3 regions of the Geobacillus sp. BMUD genome follow, and region 3 is predicted to be linked to each of the others. Evidence: predicted binding sites of a transcription regulator. Region 3 holds the regulator's gene; each other region holds the start of a gene.
What was found. The regulator LexA, encoded in region 3, represses DNA repair genes until DNA is damaged. The targets are predictions, from matches to a motif close to CGAACATATGTTCG.
Positions count from the first base shown of each region.

Region 1: the regulator LexA is predicted to act here: its motif matches at 3,632-3,645, upstream of uvrB (excinuclease ABC subunit UvrB).
Region 2: the regulator LexA is predicted to act here: its motif matches at 4,725-4,738, upstream of addB (helicase-exonuclease AddAB subunit AddB).

Region 1 is NZ_SDLA01000015.1:26,244-33,172, reverse strand. Features, by position in the region: gene ETC05_RS14265 (DUF6044 family protein) at 1-865, opposite strand, end outside; gene ETC05_RS14260 (MerR family transcriptional regulator) at 1,279-1,797, opposite strand; gene ETC05_RS14255 (PDZ domain-containing protein) at 2,016-3,188, shown strand; gene ETC05_RS14250 (CsbA family protein) at 3,202-3,429, shown strand; gene uvrB (excinuclease ABC subunit UvrB) at 3,716-5,692, shown strand; gene uvrA (excinuclease ABC subunit UvrA) at 5,709-6,929, shown strand, end outside.
Region 2 is NZ_SDLA01000007.1:94,372-101,300, reverse strand. Features, by position in the region: gene addA (helicase-exonuclease AddAB subunit AddA) at 1-1,180, opposite strand, end outside; gene addB (helicase-exonuclease AddAB subunit AddB) at 1,181-4,684, opposite strand; gene lepB (signal peptidase I) at 4,940-5,494, opposite strand; gene ETC05_RS10115 (TVP38/TMEM64 family protein) at 5,491-6,114, opposite strand; gene ETC05_RS10110 (competence protein ComK) at 6,217-6,750, opposite strand; gene ETC05_RS10105 (hypothetical protein) at 6,871-6,929, opposite strand, start outside.
Region 3 is NZ_SDLA01000001.1:430,921-437,849, reverse strand. Features, by position in the region: gene tkt (transketolase) at 1-1,807, opposite strand, end outside; gene ETC05_RS02125 (DUF896 domain-containing protein) at 1,914-2,144, opposite strand; gene ETC05_RS02120 (YneB family resolvase-like protein) at 2,272-2,925, opposite strand; gene yneA (cell division suppressor protein YneA) at 2,944-3,249, opposite strand; gene lexA (transcriptional repressor LexA) at 3,402-4,025, shown strand; gene glnA (type I glutamate--ammonia ligase) at 4,090-5,424, opposite strand; gene ETC05_RS02100 (MerR family transcriptional regulator) at 5,464-5,865, opposite strand; gene ETC05_RS02095 (methionine gamma-lyase family protein) at 5,942-6,929, opposite strand, start outside.

The DNA.
Region 1 (6,929 bases), on a different contig from region 3:
CGAGAAAAAACGCCGCCCAAAGCACCGGCAAGATGATCGGCCCGTGAACGGTCATCACATGCGTATGGCCGAGCACATAGTTTTTTAACGTTAGACGAAGGCAATGGACAAAGCTGAGCCGCGAGGAGAGAAATTCATTTCGGCTCGTCGGTTCTCCATCCAGGACAAGCGAGTACACGAGGCGGTACTCGATGGCCAAAAAGATGCCGGTCATGAGGGCGATGGCAGAGAAAAACGGCTTATTCCACCGCTTGCGGACCATGCCGTCAAACAGCCAAAGCGCCGCCATCGCAGCTAAGAAAAAGAAAAACCCAAGCACAAAGCTGGAGTAAAACGGAAGCAAGACAATGACAAGCCATTCCTTCCATGTCGCTTCTCCGTTGCGGATTGACAGGAACGCCCAAAGCGCCAGCGGCATGCCAAGCGTGCTTAACATGCCGGACGGCCAAAACGGCGTCAACGCAAAAGCAAGCGCCACCCCGACGCGAATGAGCCATGACTCACGGTCAGGCAAAAAATGGCGCTTAAGCAGCCAATACATACCCAAAAAGGCGAATACCCTCGTGATCGTCTGGCTGAGGGCGTATGCCACCATGGAGGGGAACAAAGCGTGCAGCCACACGATGCCGCTGAATTCGGTGCCCAAGGCGTTGCGCGGCAAGCCGTTGATCACTTGCGGAATGACGGCATCGATTGGGCCGAACAGTTGGCCGCTGCGAACGAGCACGCGATACCAAGCGATGTTCGAATCCATATTGTCGTGCACGCGAATATGGGCGTGTTCGCCTAACATGTACAGCGGAGAAAGGTAGAGAGCCAATACGATGAACGCGATGGCGAACGCTTTTCGTTCCCTTTGTTCCATTTCGCACGCCCTCCTTTCCTGTACCAGAAGATTGAACAACGTGACCCATTATAAGCCGCTGCGATTAAAAGAGAATAAGAAAATCGTAAAGAAATCGTAAAAGAAGTAGTGAAGATGACAAACAAAAAAGCTCATCATCACAACATGGCTTGACAGGCAAGACGTTTTCTTGAGCCGCCATATAGTAGAATCATTGATTTATTGATTTTTCCTTATGCATGTCAGTCATACATGATCTGAAACAGTCAAGTACGACGTTTGGTGAAGAGCCACAAAAAAAGAAAGTGTTCCAACGCCCAATGGTGCACCGTTTGTGATCACCATAATATACGCGTGAAACACCTTCACAAAACGATCTATCGTCTTTTCTTGGAAGGGTGACGATCTTTTTGGTCCAATCTGCACGAAACACGTCAGGCAAACAGCCCCATCACGCGCCCCCAGCCGCGCCGTTTTCGTTTCGCCTCTTTCGGCGGTTCATGCGGGGATGGGGGCTGGGTGTTCAACTGTTGTTCAAGACGGGCGACGGTTTGCTCCAGTACGGCGAGGCGGGCGGCGATTTCTTCCATTTCTTGACGGTGATGCAACAGTTGAATGGAGACGACATCATCCGCTTTTTGTTCCAATTGTTGTTCGAGTTCATCCAAGCGCGAGGAGACGCGGGCGATTTCCGGTTCGATTGATTCAAATAAGGCGTCAATGGGAACGTTGTTCCGCGGCGGCGTCGGAGGGCGTTTCGGGGTCGGCGGCGCTTCCATGGCGGCGCCTTGCTCAAACTTGACCCGTTCCAGCAAAGCGATCGTTTTTTCGTCAAACAAGTAGTGGCCCGCCTCGTTTTTCCGCAGCGGAATGTCGTATTTGCGCACCCAGCGCTGGATCGTTTTTGGCGACACCCCAAGGCGAACAGCGACGTCGGATGTTTTCAACTCCATTGTTTCACTCCTCCCTTTTTTTGTCTTGTTTATCCTTTTTCCTCTGTTCCTTGAAAATCCTCCCTTGCCGACAAAACTAGTGCTGATTCGGCAAAGAAAGTGAAAAACAGCGAAGATTCGCCATTGACGAAAAAAGATGGCTCCAGGCATGGGAAATGGCCATGCCATTTGGTAGAATAGAAGGTAAAGAATGATGAACGACGCAAGGGGTGAAGCCGATGGCAACATGGTGGCTGGAATGGCTTGAGGGCATTGCTTCGGTTTGGCGGCAGCCGCTTCTTTATTATGGCGCCGTGCTCGCTTTGGCCGTCGGTTGGCGGCGGGTGAAGCGGGAACGCCGTGATTTTCATGTGCGCGTCTACAACCTATGGAACGAATGGCGCGGGCTTTGGACAAAAGGATGGACGATTGGGCTGGTGTTGTCGGCGGCGGCCGTCGGCATCGGGATCGCGGTGCCGCAGGAAGCGGTTTGGGCGGTGACGGTGCTGACGGTGCTCTTGAGTTTGACGATGGAAGCGCGGTTGTTGTCAGCGGCGTATACGGCAGGCGGCGCACTTCTCGCGTTCGGCTTGGCGGAGCGAAGCGGCGTGTTGTCCCGCTGGCTTCCTGATGGCATGGCGGCGGCGCCGGCTTTGGCGGTGTGGCTTGCATTGCTCTTGCTTTCGGAAGGATGGCTCATCATTCGTACGCGAAACGAGGCGGCCTCGCCGCAGCTTGCGAAAAGCAAGCGGGGGATGACGATCGGTTTGCAATGGACGCAGCGGCTTTGGTTTGTGCCGGTTGTGTTGCCTGTATCAGGCGGAGCGCTGCCGCCGGCTTCCTGGTGGCCGTTCGTTTCGTCTGGCGACAGCTATTCATTTTGGCTCGTGCCGTTTCTTCTTGGCTTTTCCCAGCGCCGCCAGCACACCTTGCCGGCGGAGGCGGCGCATACGGAGGGGCGGCGCGTTGTTCGGCTGGCGTTCGTGGTTGCCCTATCGGCCGCTTCCGGCCTATGGTATCCACCGTTGGCGGTGGCGGCGGGGGCTATGGCCATCATCGGCCGTGAATGGATCGCGTTTTCCGGGCATCGCGCCGACCGCGCCCGTCCGCCCCGCTTTGCCCGCCATCCGCACGGCTTAGTGATTGTCGGCGTGCTTCCTGGCTCGAAAGCGGAAAAAATGGGGCTTTCGATCGGGGAAGTCATCATCAAAACAAACGGCGTCCCGGTGCGGACCGAAACGGAGTTTTACGAGGCGCTCCAACGCAACCGCGCGTTTTGCAAACTGGATGTCGTCGGACATAACGGCGAAGTCCGCTTCGTCCAAGGGGCGCTCTATGAGGATGAGCATCATGAACTTGGGCTGCTGTTCGTCCATGATCGGAACGCATCAGCGTCAGAAGCTGTTTCGTAAAGGAGAATGGGCTATGTGGTTTTTGGCGGCACTCATCATTCCGTGCCTATTGGTGTTGTTGTTTGCGCGGGTGACGTACAATCGGTACATCGCTGTGCTGTTGACCGCTGCGCTGCTTGTCGCGTCTTATTTTAAAGGTTATACGGACGAGCTGCATGAAATCGTCGCTGACATCGCCTCGACGATCGCCGGCTTTCTTTGGGCCGGCGGCATGCTCGACCGCTTGAAACAAAAGCAATAGGCGATGCTTGTTCGTCCGGCCGTCCGTTTGCGCCAAACAGATGCCGCACGTCCCCAACAGGTGGCGCTGTCTGTTTTCATGAAGGGAAGACAGCGCCTTGTTCCATTTGTCGCGTTTGAAACAAGAAAAAGAAGCGGACCTTTGGCAGGAATGGGTCCGCTTTTTTGCGTCTAGTGAATGGAAATCACTGTGCAGGCTGGTACGAATATGAGTTCGCGTTTTTCGTGCATGCATGGCCGCGATGTGATACAATGGGGAAAGATGGTACGAAGGAGGAGGCGAAACGGTGGAGGGCCGTTTTCAATTAGTGTCGCCGTATGAACCGCAAGGCGATCAGCCACAGGCGATCGCCAAGCTCGTTGACGGTTTGCGGCGCGGAGTGAAGCATCAAACGCTGCTTGGGGCGACGGGGACGGGCAAAACGTTTACGATCTCCAACGTGATTGCCCAAGTCAACAAACCAACGCTCGTCATCGCCCACAACAAAACGCTCGCTGGCCAATTGTACAGCGAGCTGAAAGAATTTTTCCCGCACAACGCCGTCGAATATTTTGTCAGCTATTACGATTACTATCAGCCGGAAGCGTACGTGCCGCAGACGGATACGTACATTGAAAAAGACGCGAAAATCAACGATGAAATCGACAAATTGCGGCACTCGGCGACATCGGCTTTGTTTGAGCGCCGGGACGTCATCATCGTCGCCAGCGTGTCGTGCATTTACGGTTTAGGGTCGCCGGAAGAATACCGGGAGCTCGTCGTTTCATTGCGCGTCGGGATGGAAATCGAGCGCAACGCGTTGCTGCGGCGGCTCGTTGACATCCAATACGATCGCAATGACATCGATTTTCGGCGCGGCACGTTCCGCGTCCGCGGCGATGTCGTCGAAATTTTCCCCGCGTCGCGCGATGAACATTGCATTCGCGTCGAATTTTTCGGCGATGAAATCGACCGCATCCGCGAGGTGGACGCCTTGACCGGCGAGGTGCTCGGCGAGCGTGAGCATGTCGCCATTTTCCCGGCGTCGCACTTTGTCACGCGCGAGGAGAAAATGCGGCTCGCCATTCAAAACATCGAACAAGAGCTCGAGGAGCGGCTCGCCGAACTGCGCGCGCAAGGGAAGCTCTTGGAGGCGCAGCGGCTCGAGCAGCGAACGCGCTATGATCTTGAAATGATGCGCGAGATGGGCTTTTGTTCCGGCATCGAAAACTACTCGCGCCATTTGGCGCTGCGGCCGCCGGGCTCGACGCCGTACACCTTGCTTGACTATTTTCCGGACGATTTTTTGATCATCGTTGATGAGTCGCACGTCACCTTGCCGCAGTTGCGCGGCATGTACAACGGCGACCGGGCGCGCAAGCAAGTGCTCGTCGACCACGGCTTTCGCCTGCCGTCGGCGCTTGACAACCGGCCGCTCACGTTTGAAGAGTTCGAGCAAAAAATCAATCAAATTATTTATGTCTCAGCGACGCCGGGGCCGTATGAGCTCGAACACAGCCCGGGCGTTGTCGAACAAATCATCCGCCCGACCGGGCTGTTGGATCCGACGATCGACGTCCGTCCGACGAAAGGGCAAATCGACGATTTGATCGGCGAAATTCGCGAGCGTGTCGAGCGGAACGAGCGGACGTTGGTCACAACGTTGACGAAAAAAATGGCCGAAGATTTGACCGATTATTTGAAAGAAGCCGGCATCAAAGTCGCTTACTTGCATTCGGAAATTAAAACGCTGGAGCGCATTGAAATCATCCGCGACTTGCGGCTCGGCAAATACGATGTGCTTGTTGGCATCAACTTGCTGCGGGAAGGATTGGACATTCCGGAAGTGTCGCTTGTCGCCATTTTGGACGCCGACAAAGAAGGGTTTTTGCGCTCGGAGCGTTCGCTCATCCAGACGATCGGCCGCGCGGCGCGCAACGCGAACGGCCACGTGATTATGTATGCCGATGCGGTCACGAAATCGATGGAAATCGCCATTCAAGAAACGAAGCGGCGCCGCACGATTCAGGAAGAGTACAATCGGAAGCACGGCATCGTGCCGCGCACGGTGAAAAAGGAGATTCGCGACGTCATCCGCGCGACGTATGCGGCGGAAGAGACGGAGACGTACGAGGCGAAGCCAGCGGCGACGATGACGAAACAAGAGCGGGAAGAGCTGATTCGAACGCTCGAAGCGGAAATGAAAGAGGCGGCCAAAGCGCTCGACTTCGAGCGGGCCGCCCAACTGCGCGATATTATTTTCGAATTGAAAGCGGAAGGGTGATGGCCGGGTGAACGGAATGGATAAAATCATTGTCAAAGGGGCGCGCGCCCACAACTTGAAAAACATTGACGTCGAAATTCCGCGCGGCAAGCTCGTTGTGTTGACCGGGCTGTCCGGGTCGGGAAAGTCGTCGCTGGCGTTTGATACGATTTACGCGGAAGGCCAGCGGCGCTACGTCGAATCGTTGTCGGCGTACGCCCGCCAGTTTTTAGGGCAGATGGACAAGCCGGATGTCGATGCGATCGAGGGGCTGTCGCCGGCCATTTCGATCGATCAAAAAACGACGAGCCGCAACCCGCGTTCCACGGTCGGCACGGTGACGGAAATTTACGACTACTTGCGGTTGCTGTTCGCTCGCATCGGCCGCCCGGTTTGCCCGACACACGGCATCGAAATTCAATCGCAGACGATTGAGCAAATGGTCGACCGGCTGCTCGCGTACCCGGAGCGGACGAAAATGCAAATTTTGGCGCCGATCGTCTCGGGTCGAAAAGGGACGCACGCCAAGACATTGGAGGATATTCGCAAACAAGGGTATGTGCGCGTCCGCATTGACGGCGAGATGCGTGAGTTAACGGAAGACATCGAACTGAAAAAAAACAAAAAGCATTCGATTGAGGTCGTCGTCGACCGGATTGTGATGAAAGACGGCATCGCAGCAAGGCTCGCTGACTCGCTGGAGACAGCGCTGAAGCTCGCCGACGGCAAAGTCATCGTCGATGTGATCGGCGAAGGAGAGCTCTTGTTCAGCGAAAAGCACGCCTGCCCGTATTGCGGCTTTTCGATCGGGGAGCTTGAGCCGCGCCTGTTCTCGTTCAACAGCCCGTTTGGCGCCTGTCCGGACTGCGACGGGCTCGGGGCGAAGCTCGAAGTGGATCTCGATTTGGTCATCCCGAACGAGGAGCTGACGTTAAAAGAGCACGCCATCGCTCCGTGGGAGCCGCAAAGCTCGCAATATTACCCGCAGCTGCTCGAAGCCGTGTGCCGCCATTACGGCATCCCGATGGACGTGCCGGTGAAGGATTTGCCAAAAGAGCAGCTCGATAAAATTTTGTACGGCAGCGGCGGGGAAGTAATTCATTTTCGTTATACGAACGATTTCGGCCAAGTGCGTGAACAGTACATCGAGTTTGAAGGGGTTTTGCGCAACATCGAACGCCGCTACCGCGAAACAAGCTCCGATTACATCCGCGAGCAGATGGAAAAGTATATGGCCGAACAGCCGTGCCCGACGTGC
Region 2 (6,929 bases), on a different contig from region 3:
ATGCGCCCGTTTTCGGGTCGCGCCGCCGCAAAACATGCAAACAGTAATGCTCCAAGTCGGAAAAATCGACGATGCCTTTTTCCCGTTTCGCTGCTTGGAACATGGCGGCAAAACGACGGACAAGGTTGGCAATCGTTTCAATGATCGGCTTCATCTCCCGCATATGGCGGAGCCAGACGGATGGATCAAGCGAAAATACATTGTCGCGCAGCCCCTCTATTTTCTTTTTTGCCTGATCGCGCAATGATTTGGCCTCATCGATCAGCCGCTCGTCATAATCCTTGCCGCGGCAAGCCGGAAGCCGCCCAAACGACAGCGTCTTGAGCGCGTGATGCAGCTCGACCCACGGTCCAGAAAGACGCGCTTCCAAATCAGCGATCAGATCTTGATCTTCGCGCAACCGCTCCGCATACGGCCCCGGTCCACCCGGTTCTTCTGCAAGCTCAAGCGCCCTTTCGATCAGCCGTTTGGCCGCCGCCATCTCCATCGCGGCATGTTGCGCGATATAGCGGGCTGCTGGCAGCGTCTTGATATCTGTTCGTTCGTCGACATCATACATCGCAGTCAAGCCGTCCAGCCATTCGTCCGGCTCGGGATGGGAGCGGGAAAATTCATAAAGGGCGATAATCATCTCCTGCAGCTCTGCATCGCTCCGGTCGCCCGTATAGGCATCCACCACAGCGAAAAACCGCTCGTTGTCCGGCTTTCCGTATTCCTCCTCAAGCAGCTCTTCAAGGACATCCTCTTTCAACAGCTCGATTTCCGTTTCATCCGCGATGCGAAACGATGGATCCAAATCGAGCAAATAGTAATGCTTGCGGACAACATCCAAACAAAAGGAATGAAGCGTCGAGATCGCCGCTCGGGGGAGCAGGCTGAGTTGACGCCGCAGATGGAGCGAATGCGGCCGCTTGGCGAGTTCGCGTTCAAGCGCCTCGCCGATTCTTGCTTTCATCTCCGCGGCCGCCGCATTGGTAAAGGTAACGACAAGCAATCGGTCGATATCGACTGCTCCTTCTTCCGCTGTCACTTTTTGAATGATCCGCTCAACAAGAACGGCCGTTTTCCCGGATCCGGCCGCCGCAGCGACAAGAATATCGCGGCCGCCCGCGACGATCGCCTTCCATTGTTCATCCGTCCATCGGCTCCCAGCCGGCTTCGGACGAATCGTGACGTTCATTTATTCTTCCTTCCCTTCCGCTAGTTTTTCCATCACCGCTTCCTTCGTTTGCGGAGCAAGCTTCCGGTATTCGTTGCCGGAGAGGGCCTCATCAAATTGGCAGACCGGTTTAAATGAGCAAAAATCGCATGCCGTTTTATCTTTCAACTTGTACGGGGCGATCGACACGACGCCGTCGACGATTTGTCCGCCGATGTCGATAAACAAACGGCGGACATGCTGGCGAAGCGCGGCAAAATCGGATGGACTCGCCACCGACGAACGCGAATGGATCGACCCGCTTTTCGTAAGCTGAGCAGGCACAATCAGCGACCATTGTCCGTCTTCCGTTCGGCTGTCCATCAGTCGGATCGCCTCGACATCAGCAAGCAGCAGCCCGCGCATCCGAAACGGTTCAAGCAACTTTTTTGCCATTTCGATTTCGTCATCCACCCATTGCTTCGCTTGAACGATCGGATTGTGGATATGAAAATAAAGCACCCCGGCCGGCAAGGCTGGCTGTCCGACAAGCTGTTCGGCATACGTCAGCACGATGTCCAAGTAGGTGAGCATTTGCAGCGCCAAGCCGTAATATACTTCCGTTAAATCGAGCGTTTTCGCGCTCGATTTGTAATCAATAATGCGAAGAAGCACTCCTTGGCTGCTTTCCGCCTTATCGACGCGGTCGATCCGCCCGATGAGTTCCATCACAGTGCCATCGCGAAGACGAAACCGAAGCGGCGGCAGGTCGCCGTTCGGGCCAAACGAAAGCTCAAGTCCGATCGGAACGAATCCGCTCGCCCGCGCATGCTCACTTAACACATGGGTTGTACGAGCAACAACATGTTTTAATTTTCGTTTCATATATTCATAGCGATGAGAGCTTGAGAGCACTTGCTGCTGGATGAGCGGGGCGATTCGCTCGACCGCTTCGGCCGACAGCCGTTCGCAGTCTGGTCTTGACAGTTCGCGCCAATCAAGATGCTGTTCACGCAACCGATCGGCGATTTGCTTGATGGCGGCATGGAACAATTGCCCCACATCCGGTGCCTCAAGCCGGAAAACGTTGCGCTCTTTCAACCGCAGTCCGTGCGATGCGAAATGGGCATACGGGCATTTTTGAAACTGCTCCATGCGCGAGACGCTCGCCTGAATTTTTTTGCCGTACAGCCGCTGGCTCCACTTTTTTTTGAGCGGCTTTGCTCCGTTTGTATAAAAGAGCGCGGAAACAGCATGCCGCACCTGCTCCTTCCAGTCCCGGTGGCCGATGAACGTGTTATATACATCCCACCAAAGCGGATCGATGCCGTAGTTGCGCTTCCATGCTTGGAGTTGGCTGATTAAATACGTTTGCGTCGCCCGCGGCGCGGTCACGAACGCCTCTGCTTTTTCTGCCGGGGCGTCGAACGGGTCGTTGCCGCACAGATGCACCGGAGCATGCGGAAACAGTTCAGCCAGCTGCCTGATGAGCGGTGAAGGCATCAGCGCCTTCCCTTCGCCATCAGCAAGCGGATACGTGACGTACAGCCGGCGGCTTGGGCAAACGAGCGCCAAGTAAACAAAAAACGGATCGTAAAACAGCTGCTCCCGTCCCCCCGGAGCAAGCGCTGCCCCCAGTTCGCGCAGCTGCTCGCGCTCCATTTCGGCCATCAGCCCGTCGTCCTTCACTTTCGCTGGAATAACGCCCTCATTGGCGCCGATTACAAACGCATAGTGCACCCCAATTAAACGCGAGCGATCAAGCTGTGCGACGATCACCTGGTCCATCGCCGGCGGCACGAGGGAGAATTCGAGCCGATCGAGCCCAGCCTCAATAATCTTGGCAAACTCGTTGAGCGACAGCGATTCTGTCCCAAGCATTTCAACATATTGATCAAGCAGATCGATGACAGCGTTCCATGCCTGTTCATGCTGGCGCGCTTCAACGAGGCGGCCGTCTGCTTCTGCTTGCGCGCTCATTTTCTCTAGTTTTTTTGGAATCTGCAATTCTTCCAAAAACAGATATAATGCCATGCAAAACCCTTGTCCGTCCTCTGCCCGGCGCAGACGGCGCTCCAACCGGCGGAGCGGGGCGGCCAGCGCCTCGCGCCATTCATTGAGCTTGTCCTCAAACTGGCGCTCCTCGTCTGTCTGCGGCACGTTCAAACCGTCAAGCGCCTGATAGCGCCGATACGTCCAACGCTCATTGTTTGTCCACTTATCCCCTTTGATTCCGTAAGCAAGCACATAATTTTCAAGCTTGTCGGCCGCCTCGCGCCACATATGCAGATCACCGTCCGCTGGAAAAAGCAAATCCGTTTTCACCGCCCGAAACACCGCTTCATATCGCCAACGCGTCACGACCGTCTCTAAGGCAGCGCGCACGAGTTCAATGAGCGGATGGTGGTGCATCGGCTCTTTTTCATCCATAAAATACGGGATCCCAAAATCAAAAAACACCGTTTTCACCAGATCACGGTACGCCTCCGTCTGGCGAATGATCAGCGCAATGTCGCGATAGCGGGCCCCTTCATCACGGACAAGGCGAATAATTTCGCGTGCGACCGCTTCGATTTCCGCTCGGCGATTGGACGCCTCATAAAGATGGATGGCATCGGTCTCTGCACGATATGGAAGCAACGGGCGGCGATGAAATTGCGCCTCAAGATGTACGAGAGCCCTGTCCTCATGGCGGCGGTTGGCCGAAAGCACGATCGGCTCTTCGATCGCAATATCATTGCTTAGCGCCAGCTCGCACAACTGACGGTATGTTTGCGCCGGCAAATAAAAGAGATGAAGTTCGTCCGGCATTTCGTCGTCATACGGCCGGTCGATCGTCAAACACACGGTGACGCGCCGGCAATGGCGAAGAAGCTGTTCGATGATCATATATTCTTGCGGCGCGAAATGATGAAAGCCATCGATATAAATGTCAGCATCCCGCAAATAACTTGAGCGCGGAATATGTTCAGCCAGCAGACGCAAATAATCTTCCGAATCAAGATAGTGGCCGGCAAGGCCTTTCTCAAGCTCCTCATAAACGAGCGCTACATCGCTCAACTTATCAGCCAGCAAACGGCGCCCCGGCTGGCTTGACCCGTTCTCGAGCGCTTCGGCATGACGGCGGAGTTCATCGGGCGTCAAGCAATATCGCTTACATTCAGCGATCATTTCGTTCAGCTGCTCAATAAAGCCATGTTTGTCCGCCGCGCGCCCAAACAGTTTCAGCTCTTGTCTGCGTTGCTCAATAATTTTGCGGATCATCATCTGCACGCCAACATCATGAATGTGATACCGGGTTATACCGCCTGTTTCCTGCAGCACGCGCCAAGCGAGGCGAGTGAAACTGAACACTTGAGCCCGAATCATTCCGCCCACTCCATCGGTATGTATCAACGCGTATTCACATTGAAACGTCATTTGCTCTGGAACGAGATAGACGATCACCCTTCCTTTTGGATCCTCTTGCAGCTGACGGCGAATTTCTTCGAGGCAGACAGCCGTTTTCCCACTTCCTGACCGCCCGAGCAAAAACCGCAGCGACATTGTATCCACCACCATTCGTTTCCTCTATTTGTTTTATTTTAGCACGTATGTTCGTTTTTAGGAAGAAAAAAACGCCTTCCGGCTGTGGGTTATATGGAGGCAATCTGAAACGTTAACGTTTATTTCTTTTTGTGGAGCGAGCCGACATGTCAGCGACTGTCGGACGGCTGAACAACCTCGCTTCGAAGGATCCCATTTATTGGTCTGCGAAGCTTCACTTCGTTATAGAAGCGGAAGACTTCTTTCGGACAGAGGTTAAAACTGAAAGGCGAACTGTTTAAACGGCCAGTAGCGAAAGTCCACTTTGCCGACAATTTGGTTGATTTTGACAAACCCAAAATGGCGGCTGTCCCAGCTGCTAAGCCGGTTATCGCCAAGAACGAAAATGCAGCCGGGAGGCACCCGTGTTTTCCCAGTCACCTCCTCAAGCGTAAAATCCCCGGTCAGCCTGCCATCAAGCAACTTTTGCTTATACGGGCGCAAATACGGTTCGTCAACTCTTTTTCCGTTGACATACAAGACGTCGTTTTTGTACTCGATCCGATCGCCAGGCAGACCGATGACTCGCTTAACGTAATCTTCCTTTTTGTTGGCGTGAAAAACGACAATGTCAAACCGGCGAATAGGCCCTATGTCGTAGGAAAGTTTATTGACGATCAACAAATTGCCGCTCTCTAGCGTCGGCATCATCGATTTCCCTTCCACCACGTAATTGCTGAACACGAACAACCGGAGCGCGGCGACAATGCAAGCAGCAACAAACCAAAGCCATCGGCGGCCTCGTTTTTCTTTTTCCTTTTGCTTTGTCACTCCCCGCCCTCCTCGCCGCCTTGTTTTTCCGTCAATGAAAATCGCGCTTCCACCCGTTTTCCGGCATACCAAAGCAACAGAACGACTACGGCGATCATCGCCGTGCGCAACGGCTGACGGATGAGCGCCTCTAAGTCATAGCCGATAAAACTGATGGTAAACACCATGATCATCTTTCCTAGCAGCACCGCCAATACAAACTGCTGGCGGCTGATGCGCGACAGCCCAGCAACAATATTGACGAGCGCCGATGGGGTGAACGGAAAGCAATACAACAAAAACAGCGGACCAAATCCGTGTCGCTCAATCCAATGCATAAATTGCCGCACTTTCGGGTGGCGACGGACAAAGTGAAAAAAACGCTTCTGCCCCACTTTCCGCGTCAGCCAAAACACAATGAGCGAGCCAAGTGAAGCGCCTAGCCAAGAGATCAGAAACCCTTTCCATAGTCCGAACGCCGCTGCGTTCGCCATCACGAAGACGAACATGGGCAAAATGGGAAAAAACGACTCAAGCAGCGTCGCTGCGATGCCGGGAAGCACGCCGAAAGAGCGGTATTGTTCGAGCAGGGAAAGGATGCTGTCGAGCGTGAACCATTGTCTGATTGTTTCCATATCCATGTCTATTCCCCATTCAAATGCCGTTTATATCTTTATTTTACACGTCCAGGCGCCTAATTTGAACTCATCTTTAGGAAAATCCATTTTTATCAATTTGTTCAGCTAGCTCTGTTTTTCTTGCTGCATGCGAAATATGTATTGGAGTTTGCGCTCCCTCGCTTCCATCCGCTCGGATAATTTTGTCCGAAGTTGAGCCGTTCGGTATAGCTGGTTGATGAACGATTTGCAGGAAACATCGAGGGATATGCTTTTTCCGTTGCGGAAATAAACGATGGTCCGCTCATATTTGGCAGGCTCATACCGATAGACGTGCATGTGCGAGAGCCAAACGCAGCGGGAGTCACGCGGAGAGGCGGTTGGAAATACGTAAATTTCATTGGCTGGTTCAATGGCGATCGGCGCTTTATGAGTAATGCCAATGACGGCTTTTGTTCCTTCTTTTCTTCCTTGAAAGCTGCTTCCGTAATAATCACAACTATGTTTAATAATGTCAATCGGCGTTTGTTTGATGATATATTCGCCGTCCTCTTCAATGACTTTCGCATACACATCGCTGTTTAAAAAGTATGGGAGAATCGCCATCGTATAACGGCTTACGATGAATTGCTCCAATACAATGAATTCATTGACTTTCATCCGTTCATCTCCTCTCTTAATCAACTCGCTCACTACTCCTATCATACCATCAGCAGTTATATTTTTCTATATTTTGCAAAAAATCTAATGAAAAAACCCATGACAATCGTCATGGGCGTTCTAGGAGTTTTCGAACGTTTGGCCGATTTCTTTGGATGCTAAATATTCATTCGCTTGTT
Region 3 (6,929 bases):
CTTCATCGCGGTACGATTTTGGCTGCGCTTCGAAGCGATCCCACGATGGCATGCTGATGACGGAGACATGGATGCCCTCAGCGGCGAGAGCTTCTTGCGCTTTGACGGCTAAACCAACTTCCGAGCCGGTCGCCAACAACAGCGCCTCCGGAGCGCCGTTTTTCGCCGGTGAAACGACGTACGCACCTTTTTTCACGCCTTCATACGCCAACTCGGCTGTTGTCGCCAATGTCGGCACATCTTGACGCGTCAAGACAAGGGCGGTCGGTTTGTCCGTCGATTCGAGCGCCAGCCGCCATGCCGCCGCGGTTTCATTCGCATCGGCCGGTCGGATGACCGACAAGTTCGGCATGGCTCGAAGCGAAGCAAGATGTTCGACCGGCTCGTGCGTCGGTCCGTCTTCGCCGACGGCGATGCTGTCGTGCGTCAACACATACGTGACCGGCAGCCCCATGAGCGCCGCGAGTCGAATGGCCGGGCGCAAATAGTCGGAAAACACGAAGAACGTGCCCCCGAACACCTTCAATCCACCATGGAGCGCCATGCCGTTCAGCGCCGCCCCCATGGCAAACTCGCGCACGCCAAACCAAATGTTGCGACCTTCATAGCTGTCCGGCAGGAAGTTGCCGCCGCCTTTGATGAGCGTTTTGTTCGAGCTTGCCAAGTCCGCCGAACCGCCGAACAGTTGCGGCACCGCTTTGGCGATGGCGTTGATGACTTCGCCCGAAGACGAGCGAGTGGCTAGGCTTTTGCCCGCTTCGTATACCGGCAATGAAGCTTCCCATCCGTCCGGAAGTCTGCCTTCGATCGCTCGCTTCAATTGGGCGGCCAGTTCCGGATAGGCCTGTTCATAGGCGGCGAACTGTTCGTTCCATTCCGCTTCTTTTTTTGCCCCCGGCTCTTGCACCGTTTCCCGGAAATGGACATATACTTCTTCCGGTACATAAAAATCTTCGGCGAACGTCCAGCGGTACGCTTCCTTCGTCAACTTCGCCTCTTCCGCGCCGAGCGGAGCGCCATGAACGCCGGACGTGCCCGCTTTATTTGGCGCACCGTAGCCGATCGTCGTTTTCACTTCAATGAGCGTCGGCCGGCTGAGATCAGCCCGTGCTTCTTCCAACGCTTTTGCGATTTCTTCAATGTTATTGCCGTCCTCAACGCGCAAATATTGCCATCCGTACGCTTCAAAACGCTGGGCGACGTTTTCCGAGAACGACAGATTGAGCTCCCCGTCTAGCGAGATGTCGTTCGAGTCATACAGGACAATCAGACGGCCCAACTTTAAATGGCCGGCGAGTGACGCAGCTTCGCTTGCCACGCCTTCCATCAAATCGCCGTCGCCGCAAATGGCGTACGTATAATGATTGATGATCTCAAAGCCGTCTCGGTTGTATGTAGCCGCCAAATGTCGTTCCGCCATGGCCATGCCGACCGCCATCGCAATCCCTTGGCCGAGCGGGCCGGTCGTCGCTTCCACCCCCGGCGTATGACCGTATTCCGGATGGCCTGGCGTTTTGCTTCCCCACTGGCGGAACTGCTTGAGGTCGTCCATGGATACGTCGTACCCGCTTAAATGGAGCAAGCTGTAAAGCAGCATCGATCCATGGCCCGCGGATAAGATGAACCGATCGCGGTTGAACCAACTTGGATTTGCTGGATTGTGGTTCATAAATTTCGTCCAAAGCGTATACGCCATCGGCGCTGCACCCATCGGCATGCCTGGGTGCCCGGATTTCGCTTTTTCGATCGCGTCAATCGACAGCGTTCGAATCGTCGTAATCGCCAACTCCTCGATTGAATGCGCCATCGTCTTCCTCCCTTTCATCAACATGGTGTCATTTACTATCATATAGAAAATTGACTTGCTTGTACAACGTTTCTTTTTCTTCCAACGCGAACGAGGCAATGATTCCTTAATGGAAACGCCGCTGCCGGCTTTCCTTCAATTTTTGGGGCGTTACGTCATTGCCGTTTGGGTCGATGACGGTCACCGCATGCAGCATATCGGTCATCGCTTTGCGGAACGCCTGAATATACTCGCGGCGCAATTTCGCCTGCTCAAGCGTCTCTTCGGCTGACAAGCCAGCCGTTTTTGCCTTTCTCGCCAGTTCGTTGATGCGGGCAAGTTTATGTTTCGCGATCATCAGGCATCTTCTCCTATCTGTCATATTCTCACTCGACTTCATCTTATCGGATGAAACGGGAGGATGGCAACGATGTCTCAGTTTTCTTCATCTGTTCGCCGCTTTTAAGATTAGGTGCGTCACACGATCAACGCTGCCGTTGTTGCTCGTCCATATATTCTTGGTAACGGCGATGAACAGTCGCCTTGGACGCCTCATAGCCAAAGCTCCGCAGCGTCGCGGCGATATCAGCAAATGTCAAGCCGCGTTCGCGCAAGCGGACGATCTCCTCGACCGGCAGATCGATTCGATCGCGCCCGGCGTTTTCACCCTGGCGCCTCAAGTTCCGCTCCGGACGATAGCCGCGCTCGACGGCCCGCCTCATGCCGCGCTTAATTTTCGCATTATGTATTTTCCGCTGGTACTCCTCAACAATAGCGATGATGGACAACACCATCTCATCGGCTTCCGACAGCGGCATTTCCCCTCGGTGGTTGGCGCTGTATATTTTCACCCCTTGCTTTTTCAAACAGTGCAGCACCGCCATGCGCGCATGGCCGCGCCCAAGCCGCGTTTCATCTTGAATAAGCAACACATCGACGCTTCCCTCTTCGCACAATTCGAGAAGCTCCAATACGCCATCGCGATCAGCTTCATAACCGCTCGCCTGCTCAGCGATTACCTTGACGACTTCAAATCCACACTCAGCCGCCAGATGCTCCAGCTCATCGCGTTGCCTAGCCAGCGACGTTTCCTGCTCTGTTTTGTCTGTGCTGACGCGGCAATAAATGACCGCTCTCATGGCCTCCCCTTCTTTCTGTCACCGGTTGACGGCCAATGAGCCGCCCTGCTTTGATTTTAACACGGGGATCACGATTTGTTCACCTGCCGTGAGGCGCGAACTCGACAGGTGATTCATCTCCATCACCCAGCGGATAAACTCATTCGGCGACAGCCCGTGCTCCTCTTCATACTGCTTCGCCAACCCCCAAAGCGTATCGCCAGGAGCGACCGTGATCGTCACGTATTCTTTTTGATCGACCGGGCTGCTGGCGTAGACGAACCCTGCCAACACGAGCGCAAACAAAAAAGAGAATAGAAAGTGGTGCAACAATGTTTTTCCCATTTCCCCCACCTTTTCCTAGAATGTTTGTTCGCTTTCCTTCATTATATCTAGGAACGTTTGTTTGTGTCAATAAAAAACTCGAACTCATGTTTGTTTTTTCATCTTCCGCATGATATAATGGAGGCAAATGATGTAGCAAGAGGTGTGAAACGATGACGAAACTGTCAAAACGACAGCAGCAAATTTTAGAGTTTATTAAACAGGAAGTGAGAACGAAGGGGTATCCGCCGTCGGTGCGGGAAATTGGGGAAGCGGTCGGGCTTGCGTCAAGCTCAACCGTCCATGGGCATCTCGCGCGCCTAGAGAGCAAAGGATACATCCGCCGCGATCCGACAAAGCCGCGCGCCATTGAAATTTTGGACCCTGACATGGCCAAGGAAAAAGAAAAAGAGGAAACGATCTCTGTGCCGATCATCGGCAAAGTGACGGCCGGCCAACCGATTACCGCAGTGGAAAATATCGAAGGCTACTTTCCGTTGCCAAAACGGCTCGCCTCAGGCGAAGAACAGCTGTTTATGCTTGAAGTGATGGGCGACAGCATGATCGAAGCCGGCATTCTCGACGGCGACTACGTCATCGTCCGCCAACAGTCATCGGCCAACAACGGCGACATCGTTGTCGCCATGACGGAAGACAACGAAGCGACGGTGAAGCGGTTTTTCAAGGAAAAAGACCACATCCGCCTGCAGCCGGAAAACGCGCATCTTGAACCGATCCTCGTCCGCGACTGCACGATTCTCGGCAAAGTGATCGGCGTCTATCGCCTGATCGACTAAGAGTCCGGCCAGCGCTGCCGCCATAACAAAAGCTGCCCGAAAAACAGGGCAGCTTTTTTATGCATCAGTAAAGCTCCAAATATTGATCCAATTCCCATTGATGGACCGTTGTCCGGTACATATCCCACTCGATTTCCTTCGCTTCGATGAAATGCTCGAATAAATGTTTGCCGAGCGCGTGAATCATCACTTCATCGGACTTCAAGTTTTCCAGCGCTTCATGCAGCGTTGCCGGCAAATCGACGATGCCTTCTTCGAGCCGTTCTTCTTTCGTCATGACGTAAATGTTTCGATCCACTGGCGCCGGAGGAGTGAGTTTGTTGCGAATGCCGTCAAGCCCAGCGGCTAAAAGCACCGCCATAGCCAAGTATGGGTTGGCCGACGGGTCGACACTGCGCACCTCGATGCGCGTGCTCATGCCGCGCGAAGCGGGAATGCGGATGAGCGGGCTGCGGTTGCGCGCCGACCAAGCGACGTAGCACGGCGCTTCATAGCCTGGAACAAGCCGCTTGTACGAGTTGACGGTCGGGTTCGTCACCGCCGTAAAGTTCGGCGCATGCTTCAGCACACCAGCGATAAACTGACGCGCCGTATCGCTCAACTGCAAATCGCCGTTCGGGTCGAAAAAGGCGTTTTCACCGTTGCGGAACAGCGACAAGTTGCAGTGCATCCCTGAACCGTTAATCCCAAAAATCGGCTTCGGCATAAAGGTCGCATGCAATCCGTGTTTGCGGGCGATCGTTTTGACGACGAGCTTAAACGTTTGAATGTCGTCGCATGCTTTAATGGCATGGGCGTATTTAAAATCAATCTCATGCTGGCCCGGGGCGACTTCATGATGGGACGCTTCGATTTCAAACCCCATTTCCTCAAGCTCAAGCACAATGTCGCGTCGGCAATTTTCCCCAAGATCCGTCGGCGCCAAATCGAAATAGCCGCCGCGATCGTTCAGCTCCATCGTCGGGTGTCCTTTTTCGTCCAGCTTAAAGAGGAAGAATTCTGGCTCAGCCCCTAAGTTAAAGGCGTTGAAGCCGAGCGACTCCATCTCTTTTAGCATCCGCTTCAAGTTATAGCGCGGACAGCCTTCAAACGGCGTGCCATCCGGGTTGTAAATGTCGCAGATAAAGCGGGCGACTTTTCCTTTTTCTGCGGTCCACGGGAAAATGACGAACGTATCCAAGTCCGGATACAAATACATATCCGACTCTTCAATGCGGACAAATCCTTCGATCGACGATCCGTCAAACATAATTTTGTTGTTAAGCGCTTTCTCCAACTGACTGATGGGAATTTCGACGTTTTTGATCGTGCCCAAAATATCGGTGAATTGCAGGCGGATGTACTTGACATTTTCCTCTTTGACGATGTGTAGAATGTCGTCACGCGTATATTTTGCCATGTTGAAACTCCTCCCCGGCTCGGAAATCATTTTCCGTCATTAATGAAAGAAGCGAGCGAGATCTCCTTGGCGAAGCGATGCGCGCTGAAACCGCCCGGCCTGCAACAATTCATTCCGCAAAATTTCGCGCAGTTCTTCATCCGACAGCTTCGGTTTTCCTGCTTTTTCGACTTTCTCCGCTTGCCCGTGGCGCCCTTCCTCCCGTGCGGCAAAAATTTGCTTAATGCCTGCCAAGTTGACGCCTTGGTCGATCAAATCTTTAATTTCCAGCAAGCGGTCAATATCATTGAGCGAAAACAGCCGCCGGTTGCCTTCGGTGCGCGCTGGCGAAACAAGGCCGTGCTCTTCATAATAGCGGATTTGCCGAGCCGACAAGTCGGTCAGCTGCATCACAATCCCAATTGGAAACAATGGCATGGAACGACGAATTTGGCTGCTCATGCCAATTCCTCCTCGCTTTTGATACCTTTATTTTACCATAATGTTAGGAAATGAGTCAATGAAACGTGACGTTTCCTCACAAACAAATCAACTGTTGTTCAAGCAAACGCTGAATGGCGGAACAGACGGCGATTTTCACATGCGAATACGTCAATCCGCCTTGCACATACGCGACATAGGGGGGACGCAACGGCCCATCGGCCGTCAACTCAATGCTTGCCCCTTGCACGAACGTGCCGGCGGCCATGATTACTTTGTCTTCATAGCCCGGCATCTCACTCGGATACGGGGTGAAATGAGCGTTGACCGGGGAGGAAGCCTGAATCGCTTGGCAAAATGCCACCATTTGTTCCGGATCGTCAAAACGGACGGACTGAACCAAATCCGTTCGCTTTGCCTTCCACGATGGCGAGGTTTTGAGTCCGATCCGCTCGAGCATCGCCGCCGTAAAAACCGCTCCCTTGAGCGCTTGCCCGACGACGTGCGGGGCAAGGAAAAACCCTTGGTACATCTCAAGCAAACTGTACAGCGACGGTCCGACTTCGGCACCGATGCCCGGTGATGTCATCCGATAGGCGCACGCTTCGACATATTCCCGCTTGCCGACAATGTAGCCGCCCGTTTTCGCCAGCCCCCCGCCGGGGTTTTTAATGAGCGATCCAGCCATCAAATCAGCGCCCACATGACACGGCTCTTTTTCTTCCACAAACTCCCCGTAGCAATTGTCGACAAACACGACAACATCCGGTTTAATCGACTTGACGAATGCAATCATGCGGCCGATTTCTTCGACGGTAAAAGACGGCCGGTCCGCATAGCCGCGTGAACGTTGAATGCCGATCATTTTCGTCCGTTCATGGATCGCTTCGCGAACGGCCGGCCAATCGACCATTCCATCCGCTGTGAGCGGCACGCTGCGATAACGAATGCCGAACTCCTTCAGCGAGCCGACGCCGCGGCCGCGGACGCCGACGATTTCCTCAAGCGTATCGTACGGAGCGCCGGTGATGTAAAGCAATTCATCACCCGGGCGCAAAATGCCGAACAAGGCGATGGCAATCGCG